Regions from separate parts of the Paenibacillus sp. FSL H3-0469 genome, predicted to be linked through region 2. Evidence: a T-box and tRNA genes for the amino acid it is inferred to sense, from the RefSeq annotation. Region 2 holds a T-box; the other holds one or more tRNA genes.

Region 1 (9,614 bases), 1.1 Mb from region 2:
CAGCAGCCTTGGCTTCCTCTTCACTGGCGAGCGGCTTAGGCATGGAGTTGCCTCCCTTGGTCTTCATCATCTCGTGGAAGAAGGATGCCATCCAGATCTCCGGACTGTTGCCGGTCTGGAAGCGGCCAGCCAGCTCACGAAGGAAGAAACCGCAGTAATAATCAGCGTTATCTTTATCCTTCACACGGAATACAAATACCGGGCCGTAGTTGTCCAGGTTCAGCACCTGTCCTTCCACATCGCTGAAGCTCATTTTGAGAGCTACAATGCCGTTATGAAAAACAGCCTTGAGCAGCTCATTCCAATTCTCTTCGGTCATTTCTTTCCCGGCAGCTTCCGCTTCCCCGTTGACCGGCTCATTCGTAGTCTCATTGGTTGTTTCGTTTGTCATAGTTAAATTCACCCCACTTTCTATCATACCATCCTATTGAACAAGGTAACATACCATATCTCTCAGGCGCAAATGGAAAGCTCTGCCGGACCCGGATGTATGTCCTTATGCGCAAGTGCTATACTAGACAGGGTACAGTAACCATCTCATCTTGCAGAAGGGAATGACACTAACCATGAATACTGAACAATTGGACCGGATTCACACTGGCCAAGGCTTTATAGCTGCTCTGGACCAGAGCGGAGGAAGCACCCCCAAAGCGCTGCTGCAATACGGTATTAAGGAAGACCGTTATTCAGGGGACGAAGAGATGTACACCATGGTTCACAGCATGAGAACACGCATTATTCAGAGTCCCGCCTTTACAGGCGAGCATATTCTCGGTGCAATTCTGTTCGAGAACACGATGGACCGCCTCATAGACGGGCAATATACTGCCGATTACCTGTGGGAGCAGAAGGGCGTCGTGCCTTTTCTCAAAATAGACCAGGGACTGGCCGCTCCTGAGCACGGAGTCCAGCTTATGAAGCCTATTCCCGCCCTCGATGATCTGTTGAAGCGGGCAGTCAGCAAGCATATCTTCGGCACCAAAATGCGCTCCGTGATCCATGAGGCGAACCCGGAGGGTATCCGGCAGGTAGTGGAGCAGCAGTTCGGGCTGGCCCGGCAGATCGCCGCCTTCGGACTCGTTCCGATTATTGAACCTGAAGTAGATATCCTCAGTAACGACAAGCAGGAATCAGAGCAATTGCTGAAACGGGAACTGGCCGCACGCTTGTCTGAGCTGCCAGATGGCATGAAGGTCATGCTCAAGCTGTCGATCCCGACAGAGGATAATTTATACAGCGGGCTCGCCGCAGATCCCCATGTAGTTCGGATCGTAGCCCTCTCAGGAGGGTATACCCAGGCTGAAGCCAACGAGAAGCTGGCCCGCCAGCATGGAGTGATTGCCAGCTTCTCCCGCGCCTTATCCCAGGGGCTCAGCGATCAGCAATCCGAGGACGAATTCAATAGCACCCTCGCTGCATCGATCCAGGCCATCTATGAGGCTTCGATTACTTGATCATATCCATGCTCATTTAAGCTCATAGCTTCATATACAGAAGAGGACCCCAGGCCTAGTGCCGCAGGGTCCTCTTCTGTATATTCCGAATATAAGTTCCGCAGGAGAGATGCTCACTTAAGCCGCTTAATGCCCTCCCGCACCCTAGGCGCTACCTCTGTCCCGAAGAGACGGATGGCCTGCATCACCTGGGCATGCGGCATGGAGCCGTGCGGGACATGCAGCAGGAAGCGGGTGATCCCTACATGCTCGTAGAGGTGGATGATTTTGCGGGCAACTGTGTCCGGATCGCCTACATATAGAGCACCGTCAAAGCTGCGGGCGGCATCGTAATCCGCACGGTGATACGGCGGGAGCCCTTTCTCCTCCGCCCGGACATTCGTACGTGCATGTGTGGACGGGAAGAAGCCCTCTACCGCAAGCTCGTCCGTCTCCGCAACATAACCATGAGAGTGTGAGGCGATTGGAAGCTTGGATACATCATGGCCCGCCTTGGCTGCTGCCTCCTTATAGAGCCTTACATGCCTGGCATAATCGGAGGGGTTCACATTGCCGATAATCGCCAGGGCAAAGGGCAGACCCAGGGTACCCGCACGGACCGCAGACTCCGGAGTTCCCGCACTCGCAATCCATACGGGCAGCGGATGCTGCTCCGGGCGCGGATAGATCTCCAGATTCGTTATAGCCGGACGGTGCTTGCCGCTCCAGCTGACCTTGCCGGGTTCCCTTAGCTTGAGCAGCAGGTCCAGCTTCTCGTCAAACAGCTCTTCGTAGTCCTTCAGATCATAGCCGAATAGAGGAAACGACTCGGTGAACGAGCCCCGGCCCACCATAATCTCGGCACGGCCGCCCGATATCCCGTCCAGTGTTGCGAAATCCTGAAATACCCGCACCGGATCGGCTGAGGACAGAATCATGACCGCACTGGTCAGACGGATTCGGGTCGTCAGTGGTACAGCCGCCGCCATCAGCACAGCAGGCGATGAAGCTGCAAAATCAGGCCGGTGATGCTCACCCACGCCGTATACATCCAGTCCCACCTGATCCGCAAGCACGATCTCCTCCACCGCTTCGCGCAGCCGCTCCGCATGGCTTAGAGTCACTCCGGTATTCACATCAGGCGTTGTCTCGACAAAGGTGCTTATTCCAAGTTCCACGTCTTGTTCCTCCTAAAAGTCAGTAATCTTTATATTCTAAAACTAAATAGTTAAATATTCAAAGAAAACTTTAACCCGCAGCAAACAGGGCGCCCCGGCTGTGTAAACAGCTCTTAAGGCACCCCGTCATGTGTTAGCTGGCTGATCGCAGCCGCTCCCGCTTATTTCACCAGTTCCTCCAGGCTGCCAAAGGCACCGGAGGCCGATTTCAGCTTGGATTCGCCTCCGACTACACAGAAGTAATTCTGCTGTGTTACCGCCTCAAGCAGACTGGCATAGCTCCTGATATCCGCAGCTTTGGCCGACAGGATTTCATTACGTTCCTGCTGAAGGTCTTCCGCAGTGATCTGTTCGAAATAATGCCGGTCTGCCTGACGGCCTTGCGCGCCGGGACTAAGCGGTTGGTCAAGCATAGCCAGAGTCCCGATAATTGCCCTCTCCATCTCCGCTTCATCTGCCGTATATTCTCCGGCAAACTGAGAGGCCCGGTCATAGACCTCCAGCGTCTCCAGCAGGTTCGGATCGCGGTAGGAAGTGAACAGAATCACTCCGTCACGGCGCAGGAGCAGATTGCCGCCATACGCACCGCCTTTGACCCGGACCGTATTCCACAGGTAGGTTAGGCTGAGAATCTTCTTAAGCACCTGAAGCTTGCCGGAATAGGCGAATCCCAGCTTCTTGTAGTCATAGCCTTTGACTACATATTGCACCTGGCTTGCGGACATGAAGCCTTCGTTGACCGCCTGGTCCTGTGCAGACAAGAGCGGCTGGGACTCTACCACCCGGCTGCTCAGGTCCAGCTCCTGCACATGTGCGGCGAATTCCGCATACGAATCCGCCGTACCGGTGATGGAGAGCGTCAGATTATGCGTATTGAACAACACCCCGCAAATTTCCTTCAAGGTATCCGCAAGCCCCTCCGCCTGCTGGTCAATGGTGCGGGCAAGCTCCTTGATGAAGCGGTAATAGGCCACTCCGCCAAGCTGCTCCTCGTACATCCCCCGGTCCGAGAAATAGGACAGCACCCGGCTGGCTGCAATCTCATTGCCTTTCTGGGTCAGCATCGCCTCCATCCCGGAGGCTTCGCGGCGGACAATCTCCTGCAGCTTGGACAGATTATCCAGATTGCTGCCGTAGAGCAGCTCGTGCAGCAGCTTCAGGGAACCGCCGATGTTGCCCTGCATGACCTTGATCCGCGCGCTGAATTTGGCCTGATAGCTTCCTTCCGCAGACTTCCCGGCTCCGAACACCTCATTCTGAAAACGGATGCCCCCGGTCGAAATCCCAATCTCACTAGTCAGCTCCTCAATACTGTAGGCTTCCGTCTCCAGCTGTCCAAGCACTCTCGCCAGCAGCTCCAGATAAGGAATCTGCTGCGCGGCAAGCACGCTGGTGTCCCAGTACAGCTTGATATAGGCGATTGCACCGGCAGCGACTTCATGATGCAGCACCTTAACCCCATCCAGCACATACTCCATTGTGGGTACCCCTGCCGGAGCGATAGGGTTAATATCCTGCAAGGTCAGCTTCGGCAACTTCTCCAGCTCCTCAGCGGGGTCAGGAGTGTTCTGCCGGGCAAGCAGCTTCTGCGTGCTAAGCACCAGCTCATCCAGCTGGGCTGGGGCCAAAGAGGCTTTGTATGACGCCAGACGGCTGCGGACCGCCGCATCCTTTTCCCCCGCCAGAGTCTGAGAGGGCTGGAGGACAACAACACTGCAGTGGTTACTGTTCAGCAGGTAGGTCTCAATCAGCCGCTCGAAATAGCGGCCCGAACTTTGTTCGCGGATCGCCGTAAGTGCCGCTTCGTACTCCAGATACGTGGACGGCAAGCCATCATACAGCCAAGCCTTCATGACTTCCATATTGTAGGTTAGACCCTTCGGATATTGACTGAAATCGGCTTCCCGCAGTTCAAATTCCTTGCTGTTCACCGCAGCCAGCACCAGCTTCTCATCCAGTCCGTCTGCTGCAAGGCGGCTCAGCGTCGCTCTGACCAGATTCACGAATTCTTCCTTAGCCTCAGGGTTAGAATGCGTCAAGGCAATACCCAGCATAGGCTGAACCATACTATCTGAATAAAAGGCAACCACATCCTTGCCCAGGCCGCTCTCCAGCAGCGCTTGCTTCAGCGGGGCGGCGTTGCTGTCCATCAGCATGCTTTTCAGAATGGCAAAAGCCAGATTCAGCTCCCGGTCCATAGAGGTTCCTATTACATAATTCAAGCTCAAGTATGTCTTGTCCGCAGCCGTTTCCGTCTCCAGAATGGGATACTCCGCCGTAAGCTGGGTAATGCCGACCGGTGCCTGTAGAGCAATCGAAGTATCCATAGCCTTGCGGGTATAGCGGCTGAGATATTCCGCGTGGATAAACTGCAGCCGTTCTTCGATATTCAGATCCCCATACAAATAGAAGTAACTGTTCGACGGATGATAATAATTCCGGTGCGCCTCCAGAAACTGTTCATAGGTCAAGGAAGGGATATTCTGCGGATCACCGCCGGAGGAGTGACGGTAGATCGTACCCGGGTAGAGCGATTTTTTGATCCGGTCAATCAGCACCGTCACCGGCGAGGAATATGAGCCCTTCATCTCATTGTAAACAACGCCCTTGTAGATGAGCTCATCCCCGGAATGCGGCAGCTCATAATGCCAGCCCTCCTGCTCGAAGATCTCCGGCTGACTGTAAATATTCGGTTGAAAGACGCTGTCCAGATAGACCTCCATCAGATTGGCAAAATCCTGGTCATTCTGGCTGGCTACCGGATACATCGTTTTGTCGCCAAAGGTAAAAGCGTTCAAGAACGTCTTCATCGAGCCCTTCAGCAGCTCCACGAACGGCTCCTTCACCGGGAATTTGTCCGAGCCGCACAGAACCGAATGCTCCAGAATGTGAAACACTCCCGTGCTGTCCGCAGGCGGAGTCCGGAACGTAACACTGAACACCTTATTGTCATCCTGATTCTGTACATAGAGCAGCCGTGCGCCGCTCTGCTGATGCTCCAGCGTGTATACGGAGGATTCGATTTCCCGTATGTACTCCTTGCGTATCACTTGAAACCCGGAATAGACCTCACCTGCTATTAAGCTGCTCATATCTTTCCCCTCCTTAGTTCAGGACTGCCCTGATTCCATGAGCTTATCATATCCGGGGTTTCCGGTTCCAGTATGAGCTGCATGGAGGCTTGTTCATCACTATAACCTCCTGATCGAATATGTTAAAATATGCGGATAGCTAATATTAGCAACAATTGAATTGTACAGTAAAGGATGGATCATGATGGAGCTCACGATGAATTGGATTACACTCAGGGTACGCAATCTGGAGGCTTCCCTTGATTTCTATCACAGAATTCTAGGGCTTCCGCTGGAGCGCAGATTCGAAAGCAGAGGGAAACAGATCGTCATGCTGGGAATAGAGGGACAGCCGAAGCTTGAGCTCATTGAGGGCAGTGACCCGCCGGTGAAGCCGGAATGCGGAGTGTCTGTAGGCTTCGAGGTTAGATCGCTGGACGAAGCTATGGCGGAACTTAGTAAGGAAGGAATTCCGGTCGCCCGCGGCCCCATCGCGCCGAATCCCAGCCTGCGCTTCTTCTATATCCTGGACCCGGACGGGTTCGAGGTGCAGCTTGCCGAGCATATGTAGGGGTAAGCCTACTTGCGGAATTTGCGGATGCATAATGTATCCGCTTTTTCGAGTACATTCGGCCCACGTGCCTACACACGCCACAATGTAATCGGTTTTTCGATTACATTAGCGCCACGCACCTACACACGACCCAATGTAATCGGTTTTTCGATTACATTCGCGCCACAAACCTTCACACGCCCCACTGTGATCGGTTTTTCGATTACATTCGCGCCACAAACCTTCACACGCCCCATTGTAATCGGTTTTCCGATTACATTCGGACCACGCGCCTTCACACGCTCCATTGTAATCGGTTTTCCGATTACATTCGCGCCACCTACTCACCACACTACCTAATGTGTTCGCTTTTTCGCATACAATTCTCCGGACAGCAAAAAAACGGCATTTCTGCCGTTTCTTAAGGGATGGACTCTCAGGGGCTCGAACCCTGGACAAATAGATTAAGAGTCTACTGCTCTACCAACTGAGCTAAGAGTCCGTATGGTGTCTATGTATGATTCTCTAGACGATAATCTCTAAGCTGACTGCGTCCGCTCAAAAGTACTTTCATAGTATACTTTTTTGAACGGGCGCTTGTCAACTGTTTTATTAAAACTTTCTCACACTCAGCTATGAACTGCTGTTTACACGCGATTCTTCCGCATCATCACCATATACACCGGGAGTCCGGCAAGCGTGATGCCAATTCCTATAAGCGAGCGCAGCGGGTCACTGATAATTGTACTGGCTAGAATATAGAGCCCCCCTGCTACGCCAAGAATCGGGGTGAACGGGTAGAGCGGCACGCGGTAGCGGCCTTGTACGGGCTGCAGCTTCCTGCGCAGGAGGAACACGCCGAACACGCCCATGGTGAAGAAGATCCAGAGCACGAACACGAGCAGATCCGTCAGCGTATTGAAGGTTCCCGAGAAGATGTAGACCACCGCCAGCACACTCTGAAAAACAAGCGCATTCGCCGGTGTCTGAAACTTCGGATGAATGCTGCTCAGCACCCGGGAGAACGGAAGCTGTCCCCGCTCCCCCATCGCCTGCGGCACCCGCGCTGCGGTCATGAGATAACCGTTTAGCGCCCCCAGCACAGAGACGATAATGCCTGCCGTAATAAACGCTCCGCCGCCGCTACCGAACAGGGCCTCTGCCGCATCGGCTCCCGGAGTCTGTGATGACACAATCTGGTCATAGGGCAGCGCCTGGAACACCGCTATATTGAACAGCACATATACGGCGATGACAAAAATAACACCGATCGAAATGACTTTGGGCAGCGTCCTGGCCGGGTCCTTGATCTCTCCCGCCATATTGGTCACGCTGATCCAGCCGTCATACGCCCAGAGTGTGCCGAGCACCGCTGCCCCGAAGCCCGCACCCGCAACTGCTGTGCTAATGCCTCCGAAGCCGGGAGCCAGATCCGAGAACAGCCCGACACCCACAATGCCCGCTACCGGAATCAGCTTACCGACCGTAGCCACCGTCTGAATGATCCCGCCGAACTTCGTGGCGATGACATTCATCAGCAGAATGAAGGCCAGAATGCCCACCGCAAGCAGCTTCTGCTGCCATGCGTTCAGCGGCAGGAAGTAACCGGAATAGGTAGCAAAAGCAATCGCCAGCGCCGCCACAGAAGCCGGATAGGAGATGACCGCCTGCACCCAGCCGAGCAGATACCCGAACACTCCGCCGTACAATTCACTTAAATAAGTATATAGACCTCCCGACTTCGGAATGGCGGCCGCAATCTCCGCCACGCTCAGCGCCGAAGCCAGGGTAATGATCCCTCCAACACCCCAGGCCAGAATACTCAGCCACGGGCTGCCCGCATGATTCAACACAATTCCTGGCTTCAAAAAAATCCCCGATCCGATAATCATCCCGACCACGAGGGCCAGCGCTTGCATGAACGTAATACTTTTGGTTAACGGCTTTGTTGTCATAACTTCATTCCTTGTCCTTCCATTCTGTGAATATGTATATGTGTGTATTTCTCTGCGGCGCCTCTACTCCCCTGCTTTTGGCCGGATTAATTGACTATAAAATAAACTCCCCATTGAACTATCCACTATATGGAATATATACTAAAAGTGAGGGCGCTTTCATTTATCTACTAACTTTAAGGAGGAATCATCTACTTATGCTGCACACTCCCGGCATTACCGACTGCTCACCGGCAGAGGTTCACTATGACGCATCAAGAATCGGGGTACTCCATGCCCTCTTTCAGAAATTGATCGACGAGAACAAAATCCAGGCCGCCGCTTACAGCGTCTCCCGGTACGGCAAGACGTTCATGAACGGTGCCATCGGCCCCCTCTCCTACCGCAAGGACCGGACGGACCCGCTGCTGCCGACAACCGTTCATCGCATCGCATCCATCACCAAGGCGGTTACCTCTGTGGCGATAGCCAAGCTCGTAGAAGATGGTATTCTGCGGTTTGACCTTCCCGTTGGCGCTTTTCTGGAACCGTTTAATGTGGAGCCGTTCAATAAAATCGACATCTACAGCCTGCTGACCCATACCTCCGGCCTGTTCCCTGACTGTGCGGGCAGCATGATTCCTTATCACAAGTCTTACTGGCAGCTGATTGGCGAATATTTCGACAAGTACAATCCGGAGGACGGCGAGCTGGACTGGATCACAGCTGCACTGAGCTGCGGGATCGACAAACCGGCCGGTGAGGAATGGCAATACTGCTCCTTCGGCTTCTGTATTCTTGGTGAGATCATTAAGAAGGTCACAGGTATTTCCGCTGAACAGTACATAGAGGAGCAGATCCTGCAGCCGCTCGGCATGAAGGATACGATGTGGGAGCCGACTCCCGAATTAGCGGAGCGCTTCATCATAAGAAATGAACATAAAGAAAAGCAGCTCCATGACCTGATCCATGGCGTACAGCAGGAAGAACCTCCAGCAGAGAAGCTGTGGAAGAACGTATCCAGCACAGGCGGGGGACTGGTCTCTACTACTGCGGACCTCACCCGCTTCGCCAATATGCTCCTGGGCATGGGTACCTTGGGGGATACGCGGATTATCGGCCGTAAAGCCGTAGAGAAGCTCACCACCCGCACACTCTATGGCAAACCTGATTACTGCTGGGGTAACAATGTCAAAGACCGGAGCTATGGCATTGGCCTGGATATGCGCAAAGGCCCCGCATTTCTGTATTCCGAGGGCAGTTATTTTCATGAAGGAGCCGGCGCCTGCTGTATGGTCATCGATCCGGTGGAGCAGCTCACGGCCGTGTGGTTCGTGCCCTTCACGGATGATAACTGGTATGCGGAAGCCCTGTTCAATGTAACCAATGTGATCTGGTCAGGACTGATGTAATGAACCGTCTCAAGCATAACTGGCTCATCTGCC
Region 2 (9,614 bases):
TGCCGCCTGTGCTGAACACTTCATCGGTTGGCTGCATTCCGAACTTCTTGTAGAAGCCTGCCTTGTAGGTTCTGGCATTACAGAAAATCCGCTGCACCCCCGCCTGTTCCGCCTCCGCAAGGACCGTATTCAGCAGTTTGCTGCCGTAGCCCTGGCCTTGCTCCAGCTCCAGGGTAGCGAACTTGCGGAATTGTGCTTCTGTTCCATTGATGAACAGGGATAACACCGATACCAGACGACCTCCCACGTACAGCCCGTAATGCTTGCCCTGATCGTCATCTGCCAGCTTAATATAATCCGGCTCCCGCTCAGGCCACATCACTTCATGCCTCAGCTTCCAGACTTCTTCCTTATGTATAAGCTTGATCTCCATCTCATTCACTCCATTAGTTGTGCTTAATGCATCGTATCCCATATCTGCTTGCCGATCAATATAACAGTGACTGTAATGAATAACGGACGAATGTACGCCGCCCCTTTGCGGATGGCTATCCGGGAGCCGACAATGGCTCCGATGACCATCGGAATCCCAAGAATCAGCCCGTGAGTATAGCTGACAGAGCCCAAGACAATGAACGTAAGCAGGCTTGTGATATTGCTGGCGAAGTTGAGGATTTTGGCATTGCCTGCGGCGGTTACAAATTCGAACCCCATCATCAGAAAAGCGAAAATCAGAAACGACCCCGTTCCCGGGCCGAAGAACCCGTCATAGAAGCCGATAACCAGTGCCGCCATGCTTCCGGCCAGGCGCAGCCTGCCGTTTTTCGCGGAGAAGGTGGAGATATCTCCCCAGGATTTTTTGAACAAGGTATAGAGGGTAATTACGATCAGCATCACGATCACCAGCGGCTTCAGGAACTCGGAAGGCACCTGACGGACAGTCAGCGTACCGGCCATCGCGCCAATGACGGATAACGGGATGAGGGTGCGGACCAGTTTGAAATTGATTTTGCCGGAACGCACGAACGAGGCGGTGCTGGTCAGCGAGCACATCGATCCAGCCAATTTGCTGCTGCCAAGCAGCAGGTGAAGCGGGATACCTACCGACAGCAGGGCCGGAATCGCGATCAGACCGCCGCCGCCCACTACAGAGTCAATTAACCCGGCCAGAAATCCGCATACCACCAATATAAGAACCATACTGAGCGTCCAGTCTTCCATTACTGCGCCATTCCCCCTCTAATTCCATCCGTGAGCAGCATACCAGACGCCATCCCTGAATGTATTCCACGCCTCCTGTACGAACGGGATGATATTCTCCGGCAGCGCATCCACCGGGAACCAGCTTACGTCATCACATTTGTCCGGCTCCATGTTGCAGATCTCTCCGCTCCACTGCTCCGCCTTGAAAAAGAAATCCACCCGCTCATCCCCGGAGGTACGCAGGTGCATCGTTCCGATCAGGGTAAGCCCGGCGGGAGCTATAACAGCACCGCATTCTTCCCGGACCTCACGGATGGCGGCGGTATGAAGCGGCTCGCCGCCATCCAGCTTCCCGGCAGGCAGCCCATACTCCCCGTCATGATGTCCCGTATTCGCGCGCCGCAGCAGCAGGACTTGCCCTTCCTGAATCAAAAACACATGAACCACACTCACGAATCGAAAGACTTCCATTCCAGCTCTTCCCCTCCATTCTCGCTCCCGAAAGAATAAGCGGACAAGCCTGGAAATCGGCTTGCCCGCTCATTAATGTTACCGCTATTCTATTCTTCTGAATCCACGTTGTGGTAGACCTGCTGTACATCGTCCAATTCTTCGAGCGCATCGATCAGCTTCTCGAACTGTGCCTGCGCATCTTCAGGAATAGCTACATAGTTCTGCGGGAGCAGCGTCAGCTCGGCTACGGTGAATTCCGTGATTCCCGTACTGCGGAAGGCTTCCTGTACCGCATGGAACTGGTCCGGCTCAGCATACACGATTACCGCCTCGTCCTCTTCCAGCACATCGCGGACATCCAGGTCTGCTTCGATCAGCAGCTCCATAACCTCATCCGCAGATTTGCCTTCCACCCCGATTACCGCTGTCGGATCGAACATATACGTAACCGATCCGCTGACGCCCATGTTGCCGCCGTTCTTACTGAACGTGGAACGGACCAGCGGAGCCGTGCGGTTGACGTTATTCGTCAGCGCATCCACTACAATCATCGAGCCGCTTGGACCGAAGCCTTCATAGCGCAGCTCAACATAGGTCTCATCGCCGCTGCCCTTGGCTTTTTCCAGGGCACGGTCAATAATCGCCTTCGGTACATTATAGGTCTTGGCCCGCTCCAGAACGACCTTCAGCGCCCGGTTGGATTCCGGATCAGGCTCGCCCTTCTTCGCTGCAACATAGATTTCTACCCCGAACTTGGCGTAGACTTTACTTGTATTAGCATCCTTGGATGCTTTCTTTTCCTTAATATTATTCCATTTACGACCCATATGGTTACCGCTCACTTTCCAACATTTAATTAAAAACAGTCTTGTATATTATACCTCTCTTCAATCGATCCCGTAAAGGGCCGTCCATGCTCCTTCACAAATCAAGCAAGTTCAGCATCCGCTCTGTCCCGGCAGCCTGGATTAGCCAGGGCAGACGCGGACCCTCCTCTGCACCAAGCACCAGCTGATAAACAATGGTGAACAGTCTTTTTTGCTGGTAGCGCATCGTCTTCTTGTCTTCATGCTGACAAATGGCGTAGATTTCGGTCATCCGCTGTGTCTCGTCCAGCTCCCTGCTCCGCAGCAGACTGCACAAGCTCCGCAGCCATCTGAGCTCCACTCCGGTAAGGGAATGATAATACGCATAGTTGGGCGTGGTCTGAATCGTTACCATCTTGTGCGGCATCCAGTTTCTGATCCAGTACTCTGCACGGTCTGCCACCCTCTGCAAGCGGAGTTCATCAATTTTCTCACCATTTCTGGTGAACAACTCCCGGAGCTTGTCCCTGTCGAAGTTGATTAAGGGAAGCAGACTGGCTACCTGGCCGAAGCTAACGGTAGTTCCAGCACTTACCGGGGAGTCGCTTAGCAGTGACAGCTCCAGCGCAGCCGCCAGATCGCCCGTTAATGTACCTGCCCGTGCTCCCGCAGCATACCGCTCGAACTCCGCATAATTTCGCAGCACATCCTCATCCAGCCCGATATGGAAGGCAGCATTCGGCTGGTATTTAGCGAACAGGAACAGGATGTTCTCAGGAGCGTAGACCTCTAGCAGATCATCCGGAGTGTAATTATGCCCGGAGGAGCTGGACATTTTGGCAAAGCTGCCTTTGATGCTGATGAATTCATATGGCTCATACAACGGCGGTGAATACCCGAAGATCTGCTCTGCGATTACCGCAGCCACATTATAGCTCCCTGTCTCTGACGAATGGTCCCGGCCGCCCGGCTCGAATACGACTTGCTCCTGCTGCCAGCGCATCGGCCAGTCGATTTTCCAGTGCAGCTTGATATTGTCCGCCTGCGGAATATGTATGGTATCGCAATGACCGCAGCCGCAGCGGTAAGCCACCGTCTCCGCCGTATTGTCGTAATCCAGAATGGTGGCCGAGTCCTTGCCGCATTGCCCGCAATAGAGATGGATGGGATAGAATGCTGCCCGTTCCTCTGCTGAACTCCCGCCTGTTTTAAAAGACATCAGAATATCGTAGATCTCTCCCCGGCGGCGCAGGGCGTGCAGAATTTGCGGATTATAACGGCCTGACTGATATTCCCGGCTCTGATAAATGAACTCCGGCTCAATCTCAAATACCTGAAGCGCCCGCTCGAATTCCGACTCGAAATGGGCCGCATACGAAGCATGACAGCCATACGGACAAGGCACCTGCGAATAAGGAAGCCCAATATACTGCGCGAAGCGGGGATCGATATGGGCCGGAACTTTACGGAACCGGTCGAAGTCATCCCATGAGAAAATAAACCGCACCTCCTTCCCCGCCCGCCGCAGCGCCTTCGCCACAAATGCAGTCGTTACCACCTCGCGGAAATTCCCGATATGAACGGACCCGGACGGACTGATCCCGGATGCACATACATATGTCTGCCGCTGCGGATGCTCCGCGATTAACCGGTTTGCCATTTTTTCTGCCCAATGCATGTTGATCACCTCTACTGTTTGGTATAGTGGGGTAAAAGCAAAAAAGCTCCCGCCCTCAAGATTCATATCTTGAGGACGAGAGCTTGAATCAGCTTCGCGGTACCACCTCTGTTCACGGACAAGTTGCCTTATCCGCCTCTTCGGGTACGGCCATAACGCTTATACCCTATCTCTATAACGGGAGATCCCGGCATACCATCCTTGGACACTTATGCCCAATTCCCTATGCAGCTCGGAGACTTTATTCGGATCAGACGCTTCGCTGCCCCCTTTCACCACGAAGGGGCTCTCTGTGAACGCTGCTTGCCTGCCTACTCTTCTCTTCATCGCTTGTTGCTGTAAGTTGTTATGTGCCATTTTACGCTGGGGTGGATGGTTTTGTCAACGGAGGAAAATTGAAAATCAGTACTGTATCAATGCTAAAGCTTTGAGTAAATCACTTACTCTATGATTGAGATATTCACTGTTCCTACCACATGGAAAAATAGCTTTTTTAAGAATGAAAACAAGGCAGTGCCTCTATGACTGAGGAACTACCTCGTTTTAAGGTTTTCTTGGACTTTATTTCGCTTTATTTAAAGATAATCACTCATTATTTTTGGATAAAACATACTTTTTAAGATCCGCAAATGTATCCTTGTGATCCTTAGCCCATTGTACTTCGTCAATAGCTGTCAGGGATTTCGCTTGAGCATCTGGAACCAAAGTCAGAACTACTGGAAAGAGTTCGGTTTTACCAGACTCGACTTGATCCATAATAAATGGAACTGCTGGTAGACCAAGCTTGGTCAAAGAAGTAATTTTCTCATTCTCAGATAAATCAGAATTAGCGATATTTTCAACTTCTGCAGGAAGTGTACTCAATTTAACCTTCCATTTTTCAGAAAATTTATCACCATAAGCCCATGCCGTACTTTGTTCTTCTTTCAAATCAACTTTTGAAATCTCTTCGATAGCAACCGCAAAAATATAATCAAATAGACCACTACCTTCACTTTCATCAATTTTCTTTTCCAAAATTGGAATAGCATCCGGTCCAATGTTCACAATATTAGTATATTCTTCGCTATTTTTGATAAAATCATAAGGATTACTACTCATGGCAAGCTCAGTTTTGTTAGTAACTTCTGCTTGCAGTTGAGTGGCCAAACCATTAAGATTCTGGTCAATTTGTTTCTCAACAGATGCATTTGCACGTACCGCATATAAAGAAGAAGTAACAGTAAAGCCGAGGGCGAAAATTCCGACAAGCATTTTCTTATTCATTTTATCACCTCAATCAAATATTTTATTCATTATTTATAAACTTGTAATGCTGCTCCGTATACATTCGATGTATATGGATCCCATCCTAAAGATTGGATTCTTTCTAACTTCCCCCATTTTGCATTAGAGTAATTAGTTCCTTCTGCTTTAGAGAAGTGAGTGACATTATTTGTAGATGTACCATATGCAATAATCTTTACATTCGAGGCGCCAGAACTATATGGATACGGATTATACATTTGGGAAGTCATGTAATTATTGGCTTGTTGCAGTGTAGGGTTACTACCTCCCCATGGCCATACCCAGTTATTTGTATCACCTAGCGCATATCCTAAACAGTTATAATTAGGAGTTGCAGCCGCTAGATAATAATAATTGCCCGATGTTTTGACCATAGATTCGTAAGTAGATTTTGGAAAGCTGAAATCACTAGTATAACCCGCAAATGCCGTTAGCCCCCCTGCACAAAAAACTGCAACTGTTACAACTCCAGTAGCTAGGTATTTCTTTAGCTTCATAGATGTTCCTCCTTTTTGTTTTTTTTATATTTAATGTATTTATAAAGTATAATTTACCATTTTGTTTTTCTCTATAGTACATAAGTAATGTTTTTTCGACAAATAATTTTATTTAAACCTTATATATTCAATTCAATATGAGACTTTTTTTGCACTCGTAAAGCTGGGTGACATTTCCACCTTTCTAAAACCGAAGATTTCACCCTCACCGAAAAGGAAATTATGGTTAATAAAAGATATAATGATCATAATTGAATCTCATGGCGTTAAAAGATATATAGAAGATCACTGACTCGTAATTCCAACATTCCAAAGCATCATTAAAGTTATAGGATGGCATTATCGCTTGAACAGTGGATAAAAGAGTACCTTAAATAGGTTAAGCTTGGTTTCTTTATTTTGGCAGCAAGGAATACGAAGATGCAACGTCAAATATAATCAAATATAATAGGCAGGTCTCGTCTCACCTTATCTGTGTCTTGAGAAGGAGATCAGCTCAAAAATCGACTCACAATTTATTGATTCTGAATTAACAAAAAAGGAGGATTATTCATGAAAAAAAATCTGTTTTTCACCTTCATTAGCTTTTTATTTCTTTTTGCTTGTTCTTCGCAACCAAAATATTCTAACGTGAATGAAGCCATGATGTCCCTTGAAAAAAACATTACACAAATTGAATCACCTGACGACCAAATGCTTGAGGGTATTAAACCTGTTAGCTATAAACTGAGTAATGAGGAAATTATAAAAGTTTACGTTTTCGGATCGGAGAAGGAACGAGAAAATGGAACAAAACACTTTGAAGAAAGTATTCAGCTGCTTAGTTCCCACGCACCAATTGTCTACCAATCCGGAACATATTTAGTTCTGTATTACGCCCTCGTCGATTCAAAAACTAGAACACCTAAACTAAACGAAACAGAGTTTGGAGTTAAAATAGAAAAAGCTCTCAACAGTATGTAACAGTAAGAAATCACGATTCAGGTCTATGCGACTATTAGAATCGAATGTCCCGGCTCATATGGCCCAAACGATCAGTGCTCTTTGGAAGGCTATTTGTAATTAAGCTCCAAACATCGTACAACCTCACCATCACATAACTCTTCACTGACCTTTTGGAATCCTAACGAATCATACAACAATCCGGCAATCCGATTGCCGGGTCTATGCCCGATCATTAATCGGGTACACCCTTCATTTCGCATATGCTCGATTAATTTCACCATTGCTTGTCTGCCATAACCCTGTCCTTGATGATGCTCATCAATCATAAGGGCTGGTATCCAGCAGTTACCCTCCTCATCGACTACAATTGCAAGCACACAGAACACCCCCACCCTCCGCAGTAAACAAATGGAATAAAGTATCTTAATTTCCCGGTTTCTAATAGTTTCAGGTGAACAAGTGGAAAAACAGCAACTACTGCATCGAGATATGCCGCTACGGCGGAATATGGGAGAAATTAAGTGTCGTTTATCCAACTGCTGTCCCGGCAAAGTCCGTTCATTCATCAGCAAGTGGAGGAAATCCACCTATGATCCGGCACAGCCCGCTGCCTAGCAATCTCCGCAAAAAGGAGGATTGCCATCCACGGCAATCCTCCCCAATTCACACCAATTAATCCCGATCCATTGAGCGCTACACCCAAACCTCATTCGCCGTCTCAATCACCAGCCGCAGCTTATCCCACTGCTCTTCTTCCGTCAAAATGTTGCCTTCCTCCGAAGAGGCGAAGCCGCATTGTGTGCTGAGGCAAAGCTTGTTGATGTCTACGTACTGTGCTGCTTCTTCGATACGCGCGATGAGCTGCTCTTTGCTCTCCAGACCGCCATGCTTGGTGGTCACCAGTCCCAGCACCACGAACTGGTCCCGGATGAAGCGCAGCGGCTCGAAGTCGCCGGAGCGTTCATTGTCGTATTCGAGGAAGAACGCGTCCACGTTCGTATTCGAGAACAGCTCCTCGGCGACCGGCCCGTACCCTCCGGCGGCGAACCAGGTCGAGCGGAGATTGCCCCGGCATACATGCAGGGCAATGGTCATGTCCGCCGGGCGGCCGGCAATGCTCTCGTTGATCAGCCGGACGTAGTCTTTTGCCAGCTGATCCGGGTCAACGCCCCTGCTGCGCAGATGTGCACGATGACGACCGCTGCACAGCGTCCCCCAGGTGGTATCGTCCAGCTGCAGATAACGGCAACCGGCATCATAGAAGGCCTGAATCGCCGTCCGGTACACCTGAATGATATCCCCATACAGCGCTTCGGTATCGGAATAAATCTCGTTGCCGTTATACTCCTGCACGAAATGGAACAAAGAGGGGGAAGGAATCGTCATTTTGGCCATGGTCTCTCCGGCCATCTGCTGCAAGCTGCGGAATTCCGCGACCATAGGATGGTCCCCGAAGGCGATTTTACCGGTAATCCTGAAGCTCTCGGCGCGGTTCACCTGTTCTTTGGTAGCGCCGGGAGTACCGCCAAGAGTGATCTTTCCAGTACCCTCGATCCCCAGGAAGAAGTCCAGATGCCACCAGGAACGGCGGAATTCGCCGTCTGTGACCGCATGCAGCCCAAGCGCCTTCTCCTGCTCCAGCAGCTTCCGAATCTCCACAGTCTCAATTTCCTGCAGTTGTCCCTCAGTTAGTTCACCTTCCGCATATAGGCTGCGCGCATTCTTGATCTCCTCTGTACGCAGGAAGCTCCCGACAATGTCGTAGCGGAAGGGCGGTGCGTTTCTTGTCGATCCGATCACTGGACTGCTCATACGTCCCTCCTGCTCTTATAATAAGAAAGATTCAAGCTCGAAAGCATTACCCGACACCAGATCATTCAGAATATCGATATATGTAGACATAATTTCACTCGGTTTGCGGTCCTTGTGGGCGATCCAGCCGACAGAGAACACTTCCTTGCTGTCAAAAGGAATCGTGATCAGCCCCGCATCATCCAGCTCAGAGGCCATAATCCCGGTCCCCACAGTATACGAATCGCTTCCGAGCAGCAAATGAGTCAGCGTGGCCCGGTCGGTCACCTTAATATTCTTCTCAATCTGTGTGAAGCTAAGCATCTCTTCCGAGAAATGCAGCGAATTGTTGTCCCCCTGCTCAAAAGTAATGTAAGGATACGGATGAATGTCCTCCGCCGTGATCCACTCTTTTGCAGCCAACACATGCCCTGCCCGCACATAGACATGCGGATTCGTATTGAACAGCGGGGTAAACTTCAGGTTCCCGTCACTGAACAGCTTGTTCATGATCTTGTAGTTGCTCTCGTTGATATACAGAATCCCGATGTCGCTGCGCAGGGTACGCACATCCTCGATGATCTCATAGGTCTGCGTCTCTCTCAGGCTGAAATTGTATTCCTGCACCTTGCTCTCCTTCATCAGCTTCACAAAAGCATCCGTAACAAACGCATAATGCTGTGTAGATACCGAGAAATAGATCGGGCTGCGCTTCTTGCCGGTATAGCGGTTCTCCATGAATTCGGTCTGCTCAATAATCTGCCGGGCGTAGCCCAGGAATTCCATACCTTCCGCCGAGATGCTGATTCCCCGGTTATTCCGTTCAAAAATCGTAATGCCCAGCTCGTTCTCCAGCTCCTTGATAGCATTCGAGAGGCTGGGCTGTGACACAAATAGCCGTTTGGCCGCTTCATTCATAGAGCCGCTGTTCGCAATCTCAATCGCATAGCGGAGCTGCTGCAAAGTCAAACTTTTCCCCCTCCGATCAAGGACTTCACCTGGCAGGTTCATCAA

What was found. A T-box is a leader RNA that pairs with one kind of tRNA and senses whether it is charged. The one in region 2 lies ahead of lysS (lysine--tRNA ligase), so its partner is inferred to be a tRNA-Lys.
Region 1: it has a tRNA-Lys gene. The T-box ahead of lysS (lysine--tRNA ligase) is inferred to sense a tRNA for this amino acid. The anticodon was not compared.

What each region holds. Positions count from the first base shown of each region.
Region 1 covers NZ_CP150302.1:7,079,809-7,089,422, reverse strand. The annotation lists gene NSS83_RS30755 (hypothetical protein) at 1-391, opposite strand, end outside; gene NSS83_RS30750 (fructose bisphosphate aldolase) at 567-1,454, shown strand; gene NSS83_RS30745 (Atu2307/SP_0267 family LLM class monooxygenase) at 1,568-2,611, opposite strand; gene NSS83_RS30740 (insulinase family protein) at 2,773-5,703, opposite strand; gene NSS83_RS30735 (VOC family protein) at 5,900-6,253, shown strand; tRNA gene NSS83_RS30730 (tRNA-Lys) at 6,665-6,737, opposite strand; gene NSS83_RS30725 (amino acid permease) at 6,883-8,190, opposite strand; gene NSS83_RS30720 (serine hydrolase) at 8,388-9,581, shown strand; gene NSS83_RS30715 (ABC-2 family transporter protein) at 9,581-9,614, shown strand, end outside.
Region 2 covers NZ_CP150302.1:425,036-434,649, reverse strand. The annotation lists gene NSS83_RS02005 (GNAT family N-acetyltransferase) at 1-373, opposite strand, end outside; gene NSS83_RS02000 (TSUP family transporter) at 397-1,161, opposite strand; gene NSS83_RS01995 (NUDIX domain-containing protein) at 1,180-1,614, opposite strand; gene NSS83_RS01990 (YebC/PmpR family DNA-binding transcriptional regulator) at 1,704-2,423, opposite strand; gene lysS (lysine--tRNA ligase) at 2,518-4,080, opposite strand; T-box leader at 4,149-4,416, opposite strand; gene NSS83_RS01980 (hypothetical protein) at 4,666-5,346, opposite strand; gene NSS83_RS01975 (hypothetical protein) at 5,376-5,864, opposite strand; gene NSS83_RS01970 (hypothetical protein) at 6,417-6,827, shown strand; gene NSS83_RS01965 (GNAT family N-acetyltransferase) at 6,917-7,186, opposite strand; gene NSS83_RS01960 (5-methyltetrahydropteroyltriglutamate--homocysteine S-methyltransferase) at 7,503-8,621, opposite strand; gene NSS83_RS01955 (LysR family transcriptional regulator) at 8,637-9,569, opposite strand.